DNA from 2 places in the Halomonas sp. AOP13-D3-9 genome. Region 1 is predicted to be linked to the other one. Evidence: predicted binding sites of a transcription regulator. Region 1 holds the regulator's gene; the other holds the start of a gene.
What was found. Region 1 encodes FNR, which switches genes on or off when oxygen is low (the NO sensors DNR and NnrR bind a similar motif). Its sites were predicted from a motif close to TTGATNTANATCAA; they were not measured.

Region 1 (9,982 bases):
CCGCAAACCCTGGCGGATTAAGCCCCAGATAGGTGGCCAGTAGAATCGCGCCGCCCATGGAAATTCGCGCTGCTAACATTTCGCCTTTTTCGGAAATCTTCGGGTTGATCATGGTCTTGATCAAATCGTGACTGATCGCCGAAGAGATCGCCAGTAGCAAGCCTGCTGCGGTAGACAGCGCCGCGGCGATACCGCCTGCTGCGATCAAGCCAATGACCCAGCCGGGCAAGTTGGCAATTTCCGGGTTGGCGAGTACCAGGATATCGTTATTAACGGTTAGCTCGTTGCCTTCCCAGCCACGGTCAGAATAGTCGGTAGCATCGTTATACATCTGGATACGACCGTCATTGTTCAGGTCATTGAAGCTGATAAGACCTGTTTCTTCCCAGGTGCGGACCCAGCCTGGACGCTCTTCGTACAGAATCGGGTTTTGCGCAGCCTCTTCGTAGTTCTCAACCTGCCCCGCCATCTCCGGATACACGGTAGTCGCCAGGTTCAAGCGCGCCATAGAGCCTACCGCCGGTGCGGTCAGGTAGAGCAGGGCAATGAACACCAGCGCCCAACCAGCAGACCAACGCGCGTCGGCCACTTTCGGTACGGTGAAGAAGCGAATGATAACGTGGGGAAGACCGGCAGTACCGACCATCAGCGACAGGGTGAACAACACCATGTTGAGCTTGTTATCCACATCGGCCGTGTAGTCGCGGAAGCCCAGCGCATTGACAACGTCATCCAGTTTTTCTAGTAACGGAATACCGGATTCGGTGTGCGTGCTGAACATGCCGAACATTGGAATCGGATTGCCGGTCAGTTGGAAGGCAATAAACACCGCAGGAATGGTGTAAGCGATGATCAGAACAATGTATTGCGCCACCTGGGTGTAGGTGATGCCCTTCATGCCACCAAATACGGCGTAAAGGAATACGATCAACGCGGCTAGCCAGATACCCCAGGTGTTGCTGACTTCAAGGAAGCGCGAGAACGCAACGCCCGCACCGGTCATTTGGCCGATAACGTAGGTAACCGACGCCACAATTAAGCACACGATCGCAACGAGACGAGCGGTGTTGCTGTAGAAGCGGTCGCCAATGAAGTCGGGCACGGTGAACTTACCAAACTTACGCAGGTAAGGGGCTAATAGCATCGCGAGGATAACGTAGCCACCGGTCCAGCCCATCAGGAAGGTGGAGTTGGCGTAGCCACCAGAGGCCAGCAAACCCGCCATTGAGATAAACGATGCCGCTGACATCCAGTCAGCTGCGGTCGCCATCCCGTTGGTGATCGGGTGAACGCCGCCGCCCGCGACATAGAAGTCTTTCGTTGAGCCGGCGCGCGCCCAAATCGCAATGCCTATATACAAGGCAAAGGAGGCGCCGACGAACAGTAGGTTAATTGCAAACTGGCTCATACCGGCTTACTCCCCAAGGCCAAATTTTTTATCGAGCTTATTCATCTTCCAGGCGTAGAAGAAGATCAGCACGATAAACGTTAGGATTGAGCCCTGTTGTGCAAACCAGAAGCCAAGATCAGTGCCGCCAACCGGAATACCGGCGAGCAGTGGGCGAAACAGGATAGCGCATCCGTAAGAAACAAATGCCCAAACAGCTAGGCATCCGAAAATTAACCGGACGTTTGCTTTCCAGTATTCAGCAGCATTGGTTTTGTCGTCTGCCATTGTGTTGCTCTCCACTTGTGATTTTTAAGGTTGGGAAAGTTCACGAGGAATAGCGTGTGACCCATCAGGGCAATCGCACGTCTAAAGCCACTCAATCGTTAGGAGTGGTGAGTCAGTTCCTGTTGGCACGTCACCTTATTATTCGATATGAAATGTCGAGTTAGTTAGTGACGTGCGATTACCCTGCATGACTCATTGTTAATACTGGGCAATAAACGTCAAAAAATAAATCCCAGACTTTGGTATCAATAAACAGCGAAGTGGCTCTTTGCTAGCTGCATGTTGTTGAAATTGAGTGCTTTTAAACGCCCGTTAAGCGAATTTTGTAGGTGTTTGCAGGGCTATGGGACAATAGTCTAGTAAGCAAATAAATGCATTTATTGGCTACTTTAAATACATGTACTGCGTTTAATGGGCAGTGGCGGTTATTAACTATCGATACTTTGGTCGCGTATCAAAGGTCGCTTCGACCTTAGCGTGATAGCTAAAGGTATAACAAGGTTCTACTTGCTACTTGGGAAGTGAATCCTTTATACCCGTACAGCCACCTTCATATAATAATCGATAACTGCTTTCTGAAGCGTTGGAGTGGTTCAGTTTATGTGGATCAGCATCGAGTCACGATATTTATTTGTTTTTTCTTATGTCTGCTAGCTTGCCTTAAGGCAAAAACCGGTTAGTCGCAGCCCCGTTTAATGAGGTCAAACCCCATGGTTGATGTGGATCTATCCCAGCTGCCGTTTACGCTCCTTGACGATGAGGGGCGTGAGCACATTCGCCGTGGCATTGACCTTGCCTATTTTGATCGTGACGAAATCATTTTAGAGACGGGGCAAGCGGGTGAGTTTGTCTTTCTGATTCATAAAGGCGAAGTGGCGGAAATCGACCCCACGCTGCCCTCGGCTACCGCGCGTATTGGGCACTACACGGCGGGGGATCTGTTTGGCGCGATCAGTATTCTCAATGGTAAAAGCCGCTACCGCTTTAAAGCTGAGCAGGAGTGCCTGTGTTACTTACTGCCCAAAGCGCTGTTTCAGCAACTGTGTCGTCACTACCCTGACTTCAGTAATTTCTTTCGCCAGTCGCTGACCCATAAGGCGCGTCTGCTGACCGAAAAGCGCGCCGAAGGGGGTGTCACCATGGCGGGCTTTATGTTGGCCAAAGTGAGCGAGTGTATGCGAGAGCCGCTGCTAATGGCGGCGACGACCGATATAGCCAGCGCGGTCAAACAGCTCAACGCTAGCCACGCCGATAGCCTGCTGGTAGAGACCCAGGACACCCTGGGGATGGTGACCAAAACCGATCTGCTCAATGCCCTGGTGCTGCAGGGCAGCGCGGTAACATCGCCGGTGGATGAGATTGCCCATTTTAATTTGGTGACCGTCGCGCCGGATCAGTACTTATTTGAAGTATTGGTGTTGATGACCCGCCATAAAGTGGCAAGGGTGGTCGTGATGGAGCACAGCGCCTTGAAAGGCGTTGTTGAGCTCACTGACGTGCTTAGCTACTTCTCAAGCCGTAGCTATGTGGTGAGCTTGCAGGTGGAGCAGGCAGCCAGTTTGGAAGCGCTTGCGGTGGCCAGTCAGCGCACCCCTGAGCTGGTCAAAGCGCTGATGGCCCAGGGCGTTAAGCTGCGCTTTGCGATGGACCTGCTCGCCGCGCTGAACGGTCGTATCATGAGTAAAGCCTGGGAGTTCACCATTGATGAGCGCTATCACGGGCAGAGCTGCATGATGGTGATGGGCAGCGAAGGGCGCGGTGAACAGATCCTCAAAACGGATCAGGATAACGGCCTGATTCTGGCCGATGAAACCCAGTGGCCTGACCTTGCAAGCCATATGCAGACGCTCACCGATACGCTGATTCAGCTCGGCTATCCGCCGTGCCCCGGCAATATTATGGTGTCTAACCCCGAGTGGGTGGCCACGGTCACCCAATGGAAGGAGCGTATCGCAAAATGGGTTAGGGAGCGTGACGGCGATAGCCTGATGAAGCTGGCGATTATGCTTGATGCCCACGCCGTGGCAGGCAATCTCAGCTTGCTGGAGAGCGTCCGCGATGAGCTATTTGAACGCTGCTCGGGTGATGAGCTGCTACTCTCCTATTTCGCCCGCACAGCGCTGCGTTTCTCGACGCCGTTGACCCTGTTTGGCTCGTTGAAAAAGCCCCAGCACGGTATCGATATTAAGAAAGGCGGCATTTTCCCGATTGTTCACGGCGTGCGCACCATGGCGCTTGAGCGGCAGATAAAAGCCACCTCAACCTTTGATCGGTTGGATGCGCTGGCTGCCGACGGTCGCTTGGATCGTCGTTTTGCCGATGACTTGGGGGAAGCGTTGGCACTGTTTTCCGAACTACGCCTTAAACAGCAGCTAAGTACGGTGGAAACGTCTTCGGACACAAAAGAAGCTAACGCCCAGAGCAGCAATCGCGCTAATCGCGTTGTGGTGCAAAACCTTTCTTCCTTGGAGCGCGACCTATTGCGCGAAGCGATGCATATTGTCAAAGACTTTAAGCAGCGGCTTTCCCATCGTTATCATTTGGAGTATTCGTGAGCGGAATGCGGCTGTTAGATCGACACGTAGGGCTATTTAGCGGTTCATTGCGCACCTTGTTGCGCCGTGAAAGCGATCGTCGGCGCTGTGCTGATTCCCCCTATGAGTGGTTGTTTCAACCTTATATGGGCGAGGAGCTGGTAGCACTCGCATGTACGACAACGCCCACATTGTCATCGCCGGTGATCAGCTTGGCGGCGGTGGTGCTGAGCCAGCAGCAGGTACGAACCAGCCGTGCTTTTGTGATGACGTTAGGTAGCACGAAACAGCCCGAAAGTGCGACGCTGCGCCGTCATTATTTGCTATGTGAGGCAGGGGAGGTGCAGCCGCCAAGCAGCGATAACTTGAGCGCATTAGTGGAATTTATCGGCAATCGGCCCATTGTGGGCTGGCAGTTGGAGCAGCGCATTGTAGCGTTGAATAGACTACTGACTAAGCAGCTGAATTTTGCGCTACCCAATGCCCAGGTTGATGTGGCGAGACTGCATCAGCGCCAACTGCGGCGTTTGCATCCGGAGGTAGAAGCGCCCACCAGCTTCGCCCAGGCGCTGGCATGCTGGCAGGTGCCCGCCATGGGTGTGCAAAGCGTGCTTGGCGAGGCAACCGCCAGCGCACTTCTGTATATGCGCCTGCAGCGCGTTATGGCGGAGGTGGCATAGGAATGGGGGAAGCACTAGTGTTTGGGTCAGGCGGTGAGTGTTGTTAGAATGTGGCAATATTTCCTCTTTTAGCGCCTTTCACTATCGGCAGTGCTTATTTCATGCAATCCCTAGATTATTTCGACCCGCATTTTGACACGCCAGATGTTGCTCCTGCAGCCTCTCCAGACGCTGTGCAGGCTGATGCTAAGCAGAAGCGTGAATTTAACAAGCTGCAAAAGCGTCTGCGCCGAGAAGTGGGCAATGCGATTATTGATTACCAAATGATCAATGAAGGCGATCGCGTGATGGTGTGCCTCTCCGGCGGTAAGGACAGCTACACGATGCTGGAGATTTTGCGCAACTTGCAGCGCAACGCGCCAGTTAACTTTTCGTTGATAGCGGTCAATCTGGATCAGAAGCAGCCGGGCTTTCCTGAGCATGTGCTGCCTGCCTATCTGGACAAGCAGGGGGTGGAGTATCACATCGTAGAACGCGATACCTACTCGGTGGTGAAGGAGAAAACCCCTGAAGGCAAGACCACCTGCGCGCTCTGTTCACGGCTTCGCCGCGGCTCGCTGTATGGGTTTGCCGAAGAGATTGGGGCCAATAAAATTGCCCTGGGCCATCACCGGGAAGACATTCTTGAAACCCTGTTTCTGAATATGTTCTTCGGCGGCAACCTGAAAGCGATGCCGCCGAAGCTGCTATCCGATGATGGTAAGAATATCGTTATTCGGCCGTTGGCCTACTGCAAAGAAGCGGATATTGCGGAATTTTCGCGGCTGATGGCGTTCCCAATCATTCCCTGCAACCTGTGCGGCTCCCAGCCTAATATGCAGCGTCAGGTGGTCAAAGAGATGCTCGCCGAGTGGGATGAGAAGTTTCCTGGCCGTCTGGAAAGCATGTTTAAAGCGGTGACCAATATTGCGCCCTCCCAGTTGGCAGACCGCAGCCTGTTTGATTTTGAGGGCTTAGAGGCGAAGCAGGCGGAGCTGCTGGCGGGTCGCATCCAGGCCTTCAACGTCAGCTAACCGTTTGCTCTTCCTCTTCGGCGAGGGTAATCAAACGCGGCATATCGAGAATATTGACCTCTCGCCCAGAAACCGCCACCACGCTCTGCTGCTGAAAGCGGCTTAAAATGCGGCTGACGGTTTCCACCGCTAAGCCCAGGTAGTTGCCAATATCGGCCCTCGGCATTGAGAGGCGAAAGCTGTAGGGCGAGTAGCCTCGGCGACGAAAACGGTCCGAAAGGGTAATCAAAAAGGTGGCCAGCCGTTGATCGGCGGTTTTGCGCGAGAGTAGGCGCATCATGCGTCGGTCATCGCGCAACTCTTTGCTCATGCTCCGATACAGCTGGCCACGTAGCTCAGGGATCTCTTCTGAGAGCAAATCCAGGCGGTCAAAAGGAATCTCGCAAACGGTGGTGGTTTCCAGGGCGATAACGCTACCGGGGTAGTGCTCTTCATCAATGCCATCCAGCCCCACCAGTTCACTGGGCAGGTAGAAATTGGTCAACTGCTCACTGCCGTTACCTTCGGCGGTGACCTGTTTCAAACTCCCCGAACGCACCGCGTAAACGCTGGTAAAAGTGTCACCCTGGCGAAACAGCGGCTCGCCTTTTTTCAGCGGCGCACGGCGGCGAATAATCGCATCGAACTGCCCCATATCGTCCAACTCAAGGGCAAGCGGCAGGCACAGCGAGCTAAGGCTGCAGGTTTGGCAGCGCGCTTCGTGGAGTAGCGAGCGTCGGCTGCTCATAGGTTCCAACATGCGGTGCTCCTTGAGTGGGTCAGGATAAAATTAGCAAATTCTTACTTATTGTGGTGCCGTTAGCATGCCTGCAATAAGGTGATTAAACAATCTTAGAGTAGCGCTGCCCTATTTGCCCAGAAAGATGGGTATCGAACGCCATGGCTAAATGGCGCACCAGCAGTCGACCCATGGGCGTGGCGTTAAGTTGATCACCACTACGGGTCAGTAAGCCATCTTGCTCGGCGCTCTGTAAACGCTCCAGAGCGGGGGCAAAATAGCGGGGGGCATCAATGTTCCAGCGCTGGCTGACCGCAGCCAGATCAATGCCCATATCGCACATCAGCCGCTCAATCACATCCCGCCGGATTAGGTCGTCATCACTCAACCGCACGCCTCGCACAGTAGCGAGCTGACCCTGATCCAACGCCGCCTCGTAGCTTGCCAGATCGCTCGGGTTCTGCGCGTAGACGTCATCAATACGTGAAATCGCCGAAACGCCAAGCCCGATTAAATCGCACTGGGCATGGCTGGAGTAGCCTTGGAAGTTGCGCTGTAGCGAGCCGTCGCGCTGAGCAATGGCCAGGCTATCGTCAGGCCGGGCAAAGTGATCCATCCCGATATGTACGTAGCCAGCCGCGGTGAGCATTTCAATCGTGGTGCGCAGAATTGCCAGCTTCTCTTCACCGCCCGGCAAATCATCGACATTAATACGCCGCTGGGGAGCAAAGCGCTCGGGCATATGGGCGTAGTTAAATACTGAAAGACGCGCCGGATTGAGTTCAATCACCTGGCGGAGGGTATTCGCAAAGCTCTTTTCTGTCTGAAACGGTAAACCGTAAATAAGATCGAGATTGAGCGAGCGAAAGCCCAGGCGATGCGCCTCTTCCATCAGCGTTTCGGTGAGTACCCGCGGTTGAATGCGGTTAATGGCTTTCTGCACCAACGGGCTTAAATCCTGCACGCCCAGGCTAATGCGGTTAAAGCCTAACGACTGCAGGTGGCGCAGGGTAAATACATCCGCTTCCCGGGGGTCTATTTCAATCGCGTAGTCGCGATCGGCAGAGGACGAAAGGCCAAACCGGGCATCCAAACGATCAATCAGGTCGCCCATCTGATTCAAGCTAAGAAAGGTCGGCGTTCCGCCACCCCAGTGTAGCTGCTCCACCGGTCGTGATGTATCCAAGTGGCGTGCGGTCAGCACCATTTCACGGTCGAGCCGGGATAAGTAAGGCTCGGTCAGGGCGGTGTTCTTGGTGGCGATTTTATTGCATGCGCAGTAGAAGCAGATCTTGCGACAAAAAGGCACGTGAACATACAGCGACAGCGAACGCTGACTGGCATTGCTACGCTCTAGTGCCTGGGTCAGGTCACCGGGGGTGAATTGGTCGTGAAATGACAGCGCCGTGGGGTAAGACGTGTAGCGTGGTCCGCTGGTGTCGTAGCGGCGCAGCAGGGCTTCATCCCACACCGGCTGCACGGGCGCTGCCGCCACAGACGAGGTAAGAGGTGAAACCGCAGGGGCATGAACGGGCATGAAGGGGCGCTCCGACGTGAGGTAATGCCGCTAGCCTAACCCGTGACGAAAGCGTAAAGATTGAGCCATGTCATGCTATTAGAGGTTGTGTGCCGTAAGAGTCCAGAGCTGCCACAGCGCAAACGCGATAATCGTTAGTGCCGCCACGCTGCGCGTCGCCGGGTGGCGAATCAGGTGGCTTAGCTGGCGCGCAGCGAGGCCAGTGGCGAGCAGCGCCGGCAGGGTGCCTAGCCCAAATGCGCCCATTAGCAGCGCGCCCTGGAGCGGGTCGGCTATCGCCAGGCTCCAGGCCAGCATGGAGTAGACCAGCCCACAGGGTAGCCAGCCCCAAAGTGCGCCTAGCGCGAAGGCTTGAGGGATATACACCACCGGCATTAAGCGCCGCCCCACAGGCTCGATAAAGCGCCATAGACGGCGGCCAACCGCCTCCACTTTGAGCAGCCCTTTCCACCAGTTGGCGATATACAGTGCCATCAGGATCAGCATCAGCGCGGCAAACACCTGAAGCAGCATTCGTGCCGTGGCGGAAAGCGAAAATAGCGTGCCCAGCAGGGCAACCAGCGCGCCTGCGCTCATATAGCTAATAATACGGCCAGCATTGTAGCTGAGTAGCAGCCCCCCCATACGCGCTGGATGGCGCATGCTGGGGGGTACTGCAAAGGTGAGGGCGCTCATAATGCCGCCGCACATACCAATGCAGTGGGCACCGCCCATTAAGCCAAATACGAATGCCGCCAGCAGCGGCGGTAGATCAAGCCCTGTGGGATTCATGGCCGAGGCTCTTGGTCGTCGGGGGCGTTTTTATCTTTTGGTGCGGCGGTTTTTTGCTTGGCTGGTGGGCGCTGGCGGCGCTGTTCGGGGGGAAGATCGTTGTCGTCCTCATCAAACAAGATGCGGTGCGCCGGGCCTTCTAAATCGTCGAACTGATCATTTTTGACCGCCCAGAAGAAGGCCCAGACGGCGAGTCCGAGCAGAATCAGCGAAAGCGGAATAAGCAGGTACAGAATCGTCATGCGGTTACCGGTGTTGACGTGCCAAGCGTTGGTGCGGGCTGGGGGCGCCAGCGTGACAGCCGTAGGGCGTTACCCACCACCACTAGCGAGCTAAGCGACATACCAATCGCGGCTAGCCAGGGCGGCACCAGCCCCATCGCCGCCAGCGGCAGCGCCGAAACGTTGTAGCACACTGACCAAATCATGTTCTGGCGCATGATACGCCGCGTTGCGCGGGAAATCTCGATGGCCTCAAAAATCCGCATTAGACGTGGGCTGAGCAGCACCGCGTCGGCGCGGGTACGGGCGAGATCTGTCGCTCCATTCATGGCAATCGCCACATCAGCGCCAGCCAAGACTGGCACGTCGTTGATGCCGTCACCAATCATCACCACAGTTTCGCCAGCGGCTTGGAGTTGTTTCATCCGGGCCAGCTTGCCCTCTGGACTGGTGCCCGCGTGCCAGGTGGTAATATTGAGCTGGCTGGCCAGGCTTTCCACCGCATCTCGGGTGTCGCCAGAAAGCAGCTCTACGTTTAACCCCTGGGCCTGGAGGGCCGCGATCGTCGCCGCAGCGTCATCGCGAACGCCGTCATGCAGACCAAACCAGGCGCGGGGCATGCCGTTTTCGCTAAGCAGCAGCCATTGGCCCTTGGCGGGCGCCGCCATACCGCTAGCCACGGCGCCATCGACAGCAAATTCGTGCTTGCCCAACCGCCAGCGGGCACCGTTTAAGCTGCCTTCAAGCCCTTGCCCGGTGTAGCTGTGAATATCTTTGGCTTGCAGCGTCGCATCCCGGAACGGCCGAAAGGCGCGGGCAATGGGGTGCTCCGA
Region 2 (9,982 bases), 130 kb from region 1:
AGAAGTTGACGAACAATTTATCGGCGAGCTTCTCCGCGAGTTCATCCATAATTTCGCGATGGGCACGATTGCGGGTATCCAGCTGGGTGCGCAACCGCGCGCAGGCAGCCATATAGACCCGCTCGCCTTCGGCGCGGGCGGTAATATCACTCAAGCCCATCACGAAGCGCTCCTGTAACTCACTCACCGCTTGCAGCAGGTCGTGCCAGGCTTCTACCAGCATGCGCGGCTCTTGGGCGGTAGCGAGTTGCTCGAACACCCGCCATAGCAGCTCTACTTGGGCATCTTCTTGGTGCTCTTCTCGGTTCCCTGCTAGCGCATGCCGTTCTGGCGGGGTGTCATCAATACGCTCTTCGCCAATCACGTTGGTAATCAGTACCGCATGGTGGGCGGTCAGCGCACGGCCTGATTCGCTGATGAGATGAGGCTGCGGCAGGTTCGCCTCTTGGCAAAGCTGGGCAAAGGCGCTGACTACGTTGCGCGCGTATTCACGCATCGAATAATTCGCGGAGCAGAAACTGCGTGAGCGAGTGCCTTCGTAGTCGATACCCAGGCCGCCGCCTACATCCACGGTATCAATGGGCGCGCCCAACTGCATCAGGTTCTGGTAGAAGCGTGCGCACTCGCGTAAACCACGTTGAATATCGCGGATATTGGCGATCTGGGAGCCCAGATGGAAGTGCACCAGCTGCAGACTCTCCAGCGCCTCCTCGCGACGTAGCGTATCGACGACTTCCAGTATTTGGCTGGCGGTGAGCCCGAACTTGGATTTTTCGCCGCCGGTATTCTGCCATTTGCCTTTACCCACCGAGGCCAGACGGGCGCGCAGGCCTATGCGGGGCGTGACCTCCAGCTCGCGGGCCTCTTCCAAAATCAGCTGCAGCTCGGAGAGCTTTTCGACCACCAAGTAGACCTTGTGGCCGAGCTTTTCCCCCAGCAGCGCCAGTCGCACGTATTCGCGGTCTTTGTAGCCGTTACACACAATCAGCGATGAGCCACCGTCGGAAAGCGCCAACACCGCCAGCAGTTCTGGCTTGCTGCCCGCTTCCAGTCCTACGCGACCACTGCCGCGCTCGGCGGTGGCCAGAATTTCTTCGACCACCCGGCGCTGCTGATTGACTTTAATCGGGTAAACCGCGGTGTAGCCGCCCTGGTAGTCACAGTCGCTCATGGCGGCATCAAAAGCGCCGCACAGCTGCTCCACCCGGTCGTGGAGAATATCGCTAAAGCGCACCAGCACCGGCAGGCGCAGCCCGGCTGCTTGCAGTTGGCGCACCAGGCCGCTAAGCGGTAGCGCTGGGCCTTCCGCATCGCTACCCAGCGGGCGCACCAGGGCCTGACCGTGGTCATCCACGTCGAAGTAGCCGCTGCCCCACTGATCAATATTCCAGGTACGCCGTGCGCGCAGGGCAGGGCTAGTCGTTGCCATCACACTCATGCAGACACCTCAGGCAGCGGCAGTGCACCGTGGGCAATGCGCGCGGTTAAAATAGTACGAAAACGCTCGGGGTCGTGGGGGGTCAAGTCGTGGGCCGGTGGATCAACATAGACCACCAGCAGACGCGACAGCCAGTAGCGCAGCGCCGTCATGCGCAGCATGGTCGGCCACAGCTCACGCTCAGCGGTGGTTAATGGGCGACGTGCCTGATAGGCGCGCAGTAGCGTCTCGTAGCGCTCGGGATTGAGCGTGCCATCTTCGTTAGAGGCCCAGTCGTTGATTACAATTGCCACATCAAACAGCAGGTCGCCGGTGCAGCCATTATAAAAGTCGATAATGCCGCCAAGCTGATCCCCCTCGAACAGGGTGTTGTCGCGGAAAAGATCACCATGCAGAGCGCCCTGGGGCAGCTCACCGTGTTGGCTGAAGGCACTTTCGAAATCGTCGACCTCATCCTTCATCAACATTTGATCCGCGGGGCTGATATAGCTCAGCACCTTATGGTGCATAACCTGCAACCAGTTTAGATCCCGCGGGTTAGGGCGGTGACCAGGAAAGCGCTTTGACACCACGTGCAGGCGGCCCAAGGTGTCGCCCAGGGCGTGGCACTGGGCTAAATTAGGCGCCTCGGGATGGCGTCCAGGCAAGCGCGGGTAGAGCAGCGCCGGTTTGCCCTCCAGGCTATGCAGCGCGATACCTTCACGGTCGTGAATGGTGCCAGGCACTGGCAGGCGGTGCTCGTCCAAATAGTCGAGCAGTTCAACGAAGAACGGCAGCTCTTCGTGCTCCCCCTGTTCGAACAGGGTTAACACCAGCTCGCGGTGGTCGGTGGTGACAAAGAACGTCGAGTTTTCGGTGCCGCTCGCCACCCCCTGTAGGGAAACGAAACTGCCAACATCAAATTTTTCTAAAAACGCGGCGACCTGTGCGTCGCTAAGCGGGGTAAATACAGCCATGAGAGTCTCGCCCAGGTTGCTAAGCCCATTATTGTAGCGGCTTGGTCGCTGAGTTGGCAGCGTTGTTGTGATAACAGAATAGAGTTTGACTCTGCAGGCCGCCTGCGCAGCGGGTATCATGTGAGTAACTCTTTTTAGCACTTATTTTTTTACGACTCACTTTAGGAACTTGGTTATGGCTCGCGCTCCGATCGTCCTCGTCGATGGCTCCTCCTATCTTTACCGTGCCTTTCATGCGCTACCGCCGCTAACGACTTCCAGTGGTCAGCCGACAGGCGCGGTGAAGGGCGTGTTGAATATGCTCAAGCGGCTGATTAAGGATTACCCCGAAAGCCCCATGGCGGTGGTTTTCGACGCGCCGGGCAAAACCTTCCGCGATGAGATGTACAGCGACTACAAAGCCCACCGTCCACCCATGCCCGATGACCTGCGCAGCCAAATTGCGCCGCTACACGCCTGCGTGAAAGCATTGGGCCTGCCGCTGCTGTGCATTGAAGGTGTGGAGGCGGACGATGTGATCGGCACTCTAGCCCACCACGCTACCCAAGCAGGGCGCGATGCGGTCATTTCCACCGGCGACAAGGATATGGCGCAACTGGTCAATGCCCATATCACGCTGGTCAACACCATGAAGGATGAAACCCTGGACGAGGGGGGCGTGGAGGATAAGTTCGGCCTGCCCCCTGCGCTGATTATCGATTTTCTCGCCCTGATGGGTGACAAGGTCGATAACATTCCTGGCGTGCCCGGCGTGGGTGAAAAGACTGCGATTGGTCTACTGCAAGGCATGGGCGGTGGCCTGGAGACCATTTATAGCGATTTAGAACGGGTCAAAACGCTTACTTTTCGGGGCGCAAAAACGCTGCCCAAGAAACTTGAAGAGCATCGCGATCAGGCCTTCCTTTCGTATCAGTTAGCGACCATCAAGGTTGATTGCGATTTGCCGGTGGGCTTGGATGATTTGGATATTGCCCACCCGGACCGTGAAGCGCTGGTCACGCTGTATAAAGAGATGGAGTTCCGTCAGTGGCTAGGTGAGTTGCTGGAAGGCAAAGATGAAGGCGTGGATGATGTGAAAGGCGGCGAGCCTGCCCCTGCCAGCGCTGACGATAACGAGCCCGAGGGCGCGGAGGCATCTGCCAATGGGAGTGCCCGTGAAGATTATGTCATTCTCGAACAGGCAGACTTTGAGCGCTGGCTGGATAGGCTACACAACGCCGAGCGCTTCTGTTTTGATTTGGAAACCACCAGCCTCAACTATATGGATGCAGAAATCGTCGGCATCGGCTTGTCGCTGGAAGCGGGGGAGGCGGCCTATATTCCCCTGGCCCACGACTATCTGGATGCCCCCCAGCAGCTTGACCGCAAAACGGTGCTGGCGGCGCTAAAGCCGCTGCTGGAAGACCCGACCAAGACCAAGATTGGCCAGAACCTCAAGTACGATATTTCGGTGCTGGCCAACTATGCGATCTCCGTTGCCGGGCCTTTTGCCGACACCATGCTGGCGTCGTACGTGCTCAACTCCACGGCCACCCGCCACGATATGGACTCGCTGGCGCTGAAGTATTTGGGCGAAAAGACCATCTCCTTTGAAGAGATTGCCGGTAAGGGCGCCAAGCAGCTCACCTTTAACCAGATTGCCCTGGAGCAGGCGGCGCCTTACGCCTGCGAAGATGTCGATATCACCCTACGGCTGCAGCAAACGCTACGCCCACAGGTCGAAAACGAGGGACGCTTGGCAGAAGTACTGGATAATATCGAACTGCCGCTGATCAAAGTGCTCTCGCGCATTGAGCGTAATGGGGTGGCGGTGGATGCTGACCTACTGCACAAGCAGAGTCAGCAGTTGGAAAAGCGTATTGGCGAGTTGGAGCGCGAAGCGTTTGAGCTGGCCGGGCGCGAATTTAATCTCGGCTCACCCAAGCAGTTAGGGCAAATCCTGTTTGAAGAGCAGAAAATCCCGGTGTTGAAGAAAACCCCAAAAGGCGCGCCCTCAACCGCGGAAGCCGTGCTGGAAGAGCTGGCGCTGGATTACCCGCTGCCGAAAGTGATTATGGAACATCGTGGCTTGGCGAAGCTTAAATCCACTTATACCGATAAGCTGCCGCGGCTACTCAATAAAGCCACTGGCCGGGTACACACCAGCTACCACCAGGCGGTGACCGCGACCGGGCGGCTGTCGTCGTCGGACCCGAACTTGCAGAATATCCCTATTCGTACCGAAGAGGGGCGCAAAATTCGTCAGGCGTTTATCGCCCGCCCTGGTTATCGCATTGTTGCCGCCGACTACTCGCAGATCGAGCTACGTATTATGGCGCACCTTTCCGAGGACAAAGGCCTGCTGGAAGCCTTTGCCGAGGGGCGTGATATCCATACCGCCACCGCGGCGGAGGTCTTTGGCACTTCCCTTGAGAAGGTGTCAGGCGACCAGCGCCGCAGCGCCAAAGCGATTAACTTCGGCTTGATCTATGGCATGAGCGCCTGGGGGCTTTCACGCCAGCTGCATATCGAGCGTAACCAGGCGCAGACCTATATCGACCGCTACTTCGACCGCTACCCCGGCGTAGCACGCTATATGGAGCGCATCCGTTCCCAGGCGGCGGAAGATGGCTTTGTCGAAACCGTGCTGGGTCGGCGGCTCTACCTGCCGGAAATCCAATCGCAAAACCGCAACCGCCGTCAAGGCGCCGAGCGCACCGCCATTAACGCACCGATGCAGGGCACCGCGGCGGATATCATCAAGCAGGCGATGATCGACGTGGATGCATGGCTGGCAGAAGGTGAGTTCGACGCACTGATGGTCATGCAGGTGCACGATGAGCTGGTGTTTGAGGTGGCCGAGAAGCAGGTCGAGGCGTTTATCGAGCAGGTGCAAAAGCGCATGCAGGGCGCGGCTGAACTGAAAGTGCCGCTAATAGTAGAGGCGGAGAGCGGCGCCAATTGGGATGAGGCGCACTAGCCAGGTGATAAGGGCATTTTGTCGCAACCGCACCATGCATAGATAAGGAATTGACCAGGATCAAATTTTTGACTCGGGTGGAGGCATAACCTTATACCCATCGCTTTGCCTGGGTGAGCGCCAGTCAGTGGCTTCCCGGTGGGGCGAGAGGTGTGTTTAAGCTATCCATCGGGAGTCACTCATGGACATTGTTGAATTATCCAGGTTGCAATTCGCCTTTACGGCGATGGTGCATTTCCTGTTTGTACCCTTAACGCTAGGGCTGTCGATACTGCTGGCGATCATGGAGACGGTCTATGTAATGACCGGTAAAACCATTTATCGTCAGATGACCAAGTTCTGGGGCAAGCTGTTCGGTATTAACTTTGCGCTGGGGGTCACCACCGGCATCGCCATGGAGTTTCAGTTCGGCACCAACTGGTCGTACTACTCTCACTATGTCGGCGATATCTTCGGTGCGCCGCTGGCGATAGAAGCCTTGATGGCGTTCTTCCTTGAGTCGACCCTGGTCGGGCTGTTCTTTTTCGGCTGGGATCGCCTGTCAAAAGAGAAACATCTGGCGGTTACCTGGCTGATGGCGCTGGCGACCAATATGTCGGCCCTGTGGATTCTGGTGGCCAATGGCTGGATGCAGCATCCGGTGGGGTCGGAGCTTAACCTTGCCACCATGCGTATGGAGTTGGTCAGCTTTACTGAAGTGCTGCTCAACCCCGTTGCCCAAGTCAAATTCGTGCATACCGTGTCGGCGGGCTACGTCACCGGCGCGGTGTTCGTGCTGGCGATTTCAAGCTGGTACCTGCTCAAGGGTCGCGAGATCGCCTTTGCCCGGCGCAGCTTCGCGATTGCGTCTGCCTTCGGGTTGGCCAGTGTGCTGTCGGTGATTGTCCTCGGCGACGAATCTGGTTATGAGCTGGGAGATGTCCAAAAGGTCAAGCTGGCCGCCATCGAGGCCGAATGGCAAACCCATCCCGCCCCGGCCGCCTTTACGCTGTTTGGGCTGCCCAACGAGGCTGAACAGCGCACCGACCTAGCCATCAAGATACCTGGCGTGATGGGCTTGATCGCTACGCGCTCGCTGGATACTGAAGTGATGGGGATCCGAGAGCTTAAGGCGGAGCACCGCGAACGCATCGTCAACGGCCAGGAAGCCTATGCCCTTATGCAGCGCCTGCGCAGCGGTGAAGAGCGTGAAGGGGATCAGGCCCGGTTCGAGGAGGTGCGCAGCGATCTCGGCTATGGGCTACTGCTTAGCGCTTATAGCGACGATGTGGCCAATGCGACGGCCGCCGAGATTAACCAGGCCGTAGAGGCGTCGATTCCCAAGGTTTGGCCGCTGTTCTGGTCTTTTCGGGCCATGGTAGCCGCTGGCTTTAGCATGCTGTTGCTGTTTGCCCTGGCCCTCTGGCATAGCGTGCGCTGTCAGCCTGAGAAGTCGCCTTGGTTACTGCGCTTTGCGCTGTTCAGCCTGCCGCTGCCCTGGATCGCCTGTGAAGCGGGCTGGTTTGTGGCCGAGTATGGCCGTCAGCCGTGGGCCATCGGCGAGATCCTCCCGGTGCACCTGGCTATTTCCAGTCTGACTGCTGAGCAGGTGCTCACTACCCTGATTGCCATCGGCGTCCTCTACACCACCTTCGTCATTATCGAAATGTGGTTGATGCAGCACTTTGCCCGCAAGGGGCCTTCCGGTAGCGGTTACCTGGATGATGACGCTGACTATCCAATCCCAACCCATCCAATCCCAACCCCTGCGCGGGAGGCATGATAATGGACTACGAAACACTTAGGTTTGTCTGGTGGGTGCTGATCGGCGTGCTGTTGATCGGCTTCGCGGTCACCGATGGATTTGATATGGGCGTTGCCACCTTGCTTAAGGTCGTTGGCCGCAACGATCTTGAACGTCGGGTGATGATCAACTCCATGGCGCCTCACTGGGACGGCAATCAGGTCTGGCTGGTGACCGCTGGGGGAGCACTGTTTGCTGCCTGGCCGCCGGTTTACGCAACCGCTTTCAACGGCTTCTATTTCGCCTTGATGCTGACGCTGTTCGCGCTTTTCCTGCGCCCTTTAGCATTTGATTACCGCTCCAAGTTGGACAACCCCAGCTGGCGCAGTCGCTGGGACTGGGGGCTGACGATCGGCTCCGCCGTTCCTGCGCTGATCTTTGGTGTCGCCTTTGGCAATCTTCTCCAGGGCGTTCCCTTCCAGTTCGATGACTATCTGCGCTTGGAGTATCAAGGCGGCTTACTGGGGCTATTGAATCCGTTTGCGCTGTTGGCCGGGCTGTTGAGCCTGCTGATGTTTGTCACCCACGGCGCGGCCTGGCTGCAACTCAAAACCGAGGGCGAACTGCGCAGGCGGAGTGCAGCTATCGGCAGCCTCACCGCATTGGTGTGCGCGGCACTGTTCGTGCTGGGTGGGGTCTGGCTGCTATGGGGCATTGATGGCTACCAGGTGGCCAGCGTGATCGACACCCAGGGCTACAACGATACCACTGGCAAAATCGTCACGGTCAGTGTTGGCGGTTGGAGTGCCAACTACAGCCGCTTCCCGCTGTTATGGCTACTGCCAGCAGTGGGGGCATTGGGTTTTGTACTCTGCTCGTTGACCATGAAACTGGGGCGGCATGCGCTGGCATTTACCAGTTCGGCCATCGCTATGGCCATGGTGGTGGTCACCACCGGCGTGACGATGTTCCCTTTCGTGATGCCGTCGACACTCAACCCTAATCATAGCCTCACCATGTGGGATGCCACGGCGAGTGAGCTGACGCTCAAGATCATGTTTGTGGTGGTGTGTATCTTCGTGCCGTTGATATTGCTCTATACCGCCTGGAGTTATTGGGTCATGCGCGGTCGCCTAAATGAGCAGTTTATTCGTGATAACGACAAAGCACTTTACTGAGGAGATTATCCTATGTGGTATTTCGCCTGGATTTTGGGTGTCACGCTGGCGGCTGTCGTCACTGTTCTTATCGCCATGCGGCTTGAGGTGAATGGCTATGAAGGCGAAGCCGAGCATGAGCGGAGCGACTGACGCTATTGACCCAGGGCAGCGGCTGAACTGCTGCCTGGCCCCGCAACGCTGGTGGTTGCGGGGCGCCACACTGCTCGCGCTGATCGGCGTGGTACTGCTGATTACCCAGAGTTGGCTGCTGGCGGCACTGTTCCATCACTGGTTACTGCTCTGGCAGGGCCGGGAGTCGCTGGGCCACCCATCGGCATGGCTAGCCGGGCTGGCCGTTTGTATGGTGCTACGCCCTTTTCTCCACGCTGGCCGTGAGTGGCTGTCTCGGCAGGCCAGTCTGCGTGCCCGAGATTCGTTACGTAGCCAGTTACTAAAGCAGCTTGGGCGATTGGGGCCGGTTAGACGCCAATTTGGCAGCGATGGTGCCTTGGCCACTCAGGTGCTGGAGCAGGTGGACGCCTTGGATGGTTATATCAGCCGCTATCGGGTACAGAGCCTGCTGGCGGTGTTAGTGCCCTGCCTGATCGCGGCGGTGGTGGCGTTGCATAGCCCGTTGGCCGCAGGATTAATGCTCATGACCGCACCCTTGGTGCCGCTGTTTATGATCCTCGTTGGGCGTGCCGCGGCGGGTGCCAGTGAGCAGCAGTTCACGGCGCTGGCGCGTATGGGTGGCCGCTTTCTCGACCTGGTTCGAGGGATGGCGACGCTGCAGCGCATGGGGGCGACCGACCAGGCGGAGGCCAAGGTCGCCCAGGCAAGCGACGCCTATCGTGGGCGTACCATGCGGGTGCTTAGACTGGCCTTTCTATCCAGCGCGGTGCTGGAGTTTTTTGCCGCGCTGGCGATTGCCCTGGTGGCGCTCTATCTTGGCTTGGGCTTGCTTGGCCTATTGCCCTGGGCGAAAGCAGACGTTCCGGTGCCGTATCAGGGGGCGCTGTTTATTTTGCTGCTGGCGCCCGAGTTTTATGCACCGCTACGCCAATTGGGCAGCGATTACCATGCCCGTGCAGAAGCCGTCGGTGCCATGCAGGCGTTGACGCCGCTGCTGGAGGCCGACACTTGGCAACCCCAAGGGGCGCCGCTCTCTCCAACAGCGGTAAGCGGTGATTCTCTCGCTGTTGAATGCCGCGAGTTAAGTGTTAGCGGTGAGGTCGGGAGGCTTCGGCTGGCGCCGCTTAACCTGACGCTGGCCGCGGGCGAACGGCTGCTGGTGCAGGGGGAGAGCGGGGCGGGCAAGTCGAGCCTGTTGCAAGCGCTGCTGGGGTTTACCGCCTACCAGGGCAGCCTGAAGGCAAATGGTCGCGAGCTTTCCCAATGGCCTCGCGACGCCTGGCAAGGCCAGCTTGGCTACCTTAGTCAGCAACCGCCGATACAGTCCGGCAGCATTGCGGAGAATCTGCGCTTGGCGGCCCCAGACAAATCTGATGCAGAGCTTATTGAAGTGCTCACCCAGGTCGGACTTTGGCCAATTCTGGTTCGTGGTAATGGGCTTGCCACGCAGTTGGGTGAGCGTGGGCAGGGGCTTTCCGGCGGCCAGCTGCAACGCTTGGGGTTGGCGCAGCTGCTGCTTCGCGATGCAGCGCTATGGCTGTTCGATGAGCCCACGGCCCATCTCGATCCGGATGCCGCCTGGCAACTCAATACATTGATCGGGCAGCTTAGTCG

Region 2: ACT3UM_RS05045 (cytochrome ubiquinol oxidase subunit I) is a predicted target of FNR. The motif match lies at 5,404-5,417, and genes of this name have one in related genera.

The regions. Positions count from the first base shown of each region.
Region 1 is NZ_JBQSYH010000003.1:147,945-157,926, reverse strand. It holds gene ACT3UM_RS04495 (sodium:solute symporter family protein) at 1-1,408, opposite strand, end outside; gene ACT3UM_RS04490 (DUF4212 domain-containing protein) at 1,415-1,675, opposite strand; gene ACT3UM_RS04485 (DUF294 nucleotidyltransferase-like domain-containing protein) at 2,386-4,230, shown strand; gene ACT3UM_RS04480 (3'-5' exonuclease family protein) at 4,236-4,889, shown strand; gene ttcA (tRNA 2-thiocytidine(32) synthetase TtcA) at 4,991-5,902, shown strand; gene fnr (fumarate/nitrate reduction transcriptional regulator Fnr) at 5,895-6,641, opposite strand; gene hemN (oxygen-independent coproporphyrinogen III oxidase) at 6,724-8,157, opposite strand; gene ACT3UM_RS04460 (sulfite exporter TauE/SafE family protein) at 8,236-8,928, opposite strand; gene ccoS (cbb3-type cytochrome oxidase assembly protein CcoS) at 8,925-9,170, opposite strand; gene ACT3UM_RS04450 (heavy metal translocating P-type ATPase) at 9,167-9,982, opposite strand, start outside.
Region 2 is NZ_JBQSYH010000003.1:280,281-290,262, reverse strand. It holds gene speA (biosynthetic arginine decarboxylase) at 1-1,438, opposite strand, end outside; gene ACT3UM_RS05055 (homoserine kinase) at 1,435-2,394, opposite strand; gene polA (DNA polymerase I) at 2,570-5,353, shown strand; gene ACT3UM_RS05045 (cytochrome ubiquinol oxidase subunit I) at 5,535-7,115, shown strand; gene cydB (cytochrome d ubiquinol oxidase subunit II) at 7,112-8,254, shown strand; gene cydX (cytochrome bd-I oxidase subunit CydX) at 8,267-8,386, shown strand; gene cydD (thiol reductant ABC exporter subunit CydD) at 8,370-9,982, shown strand, end outside.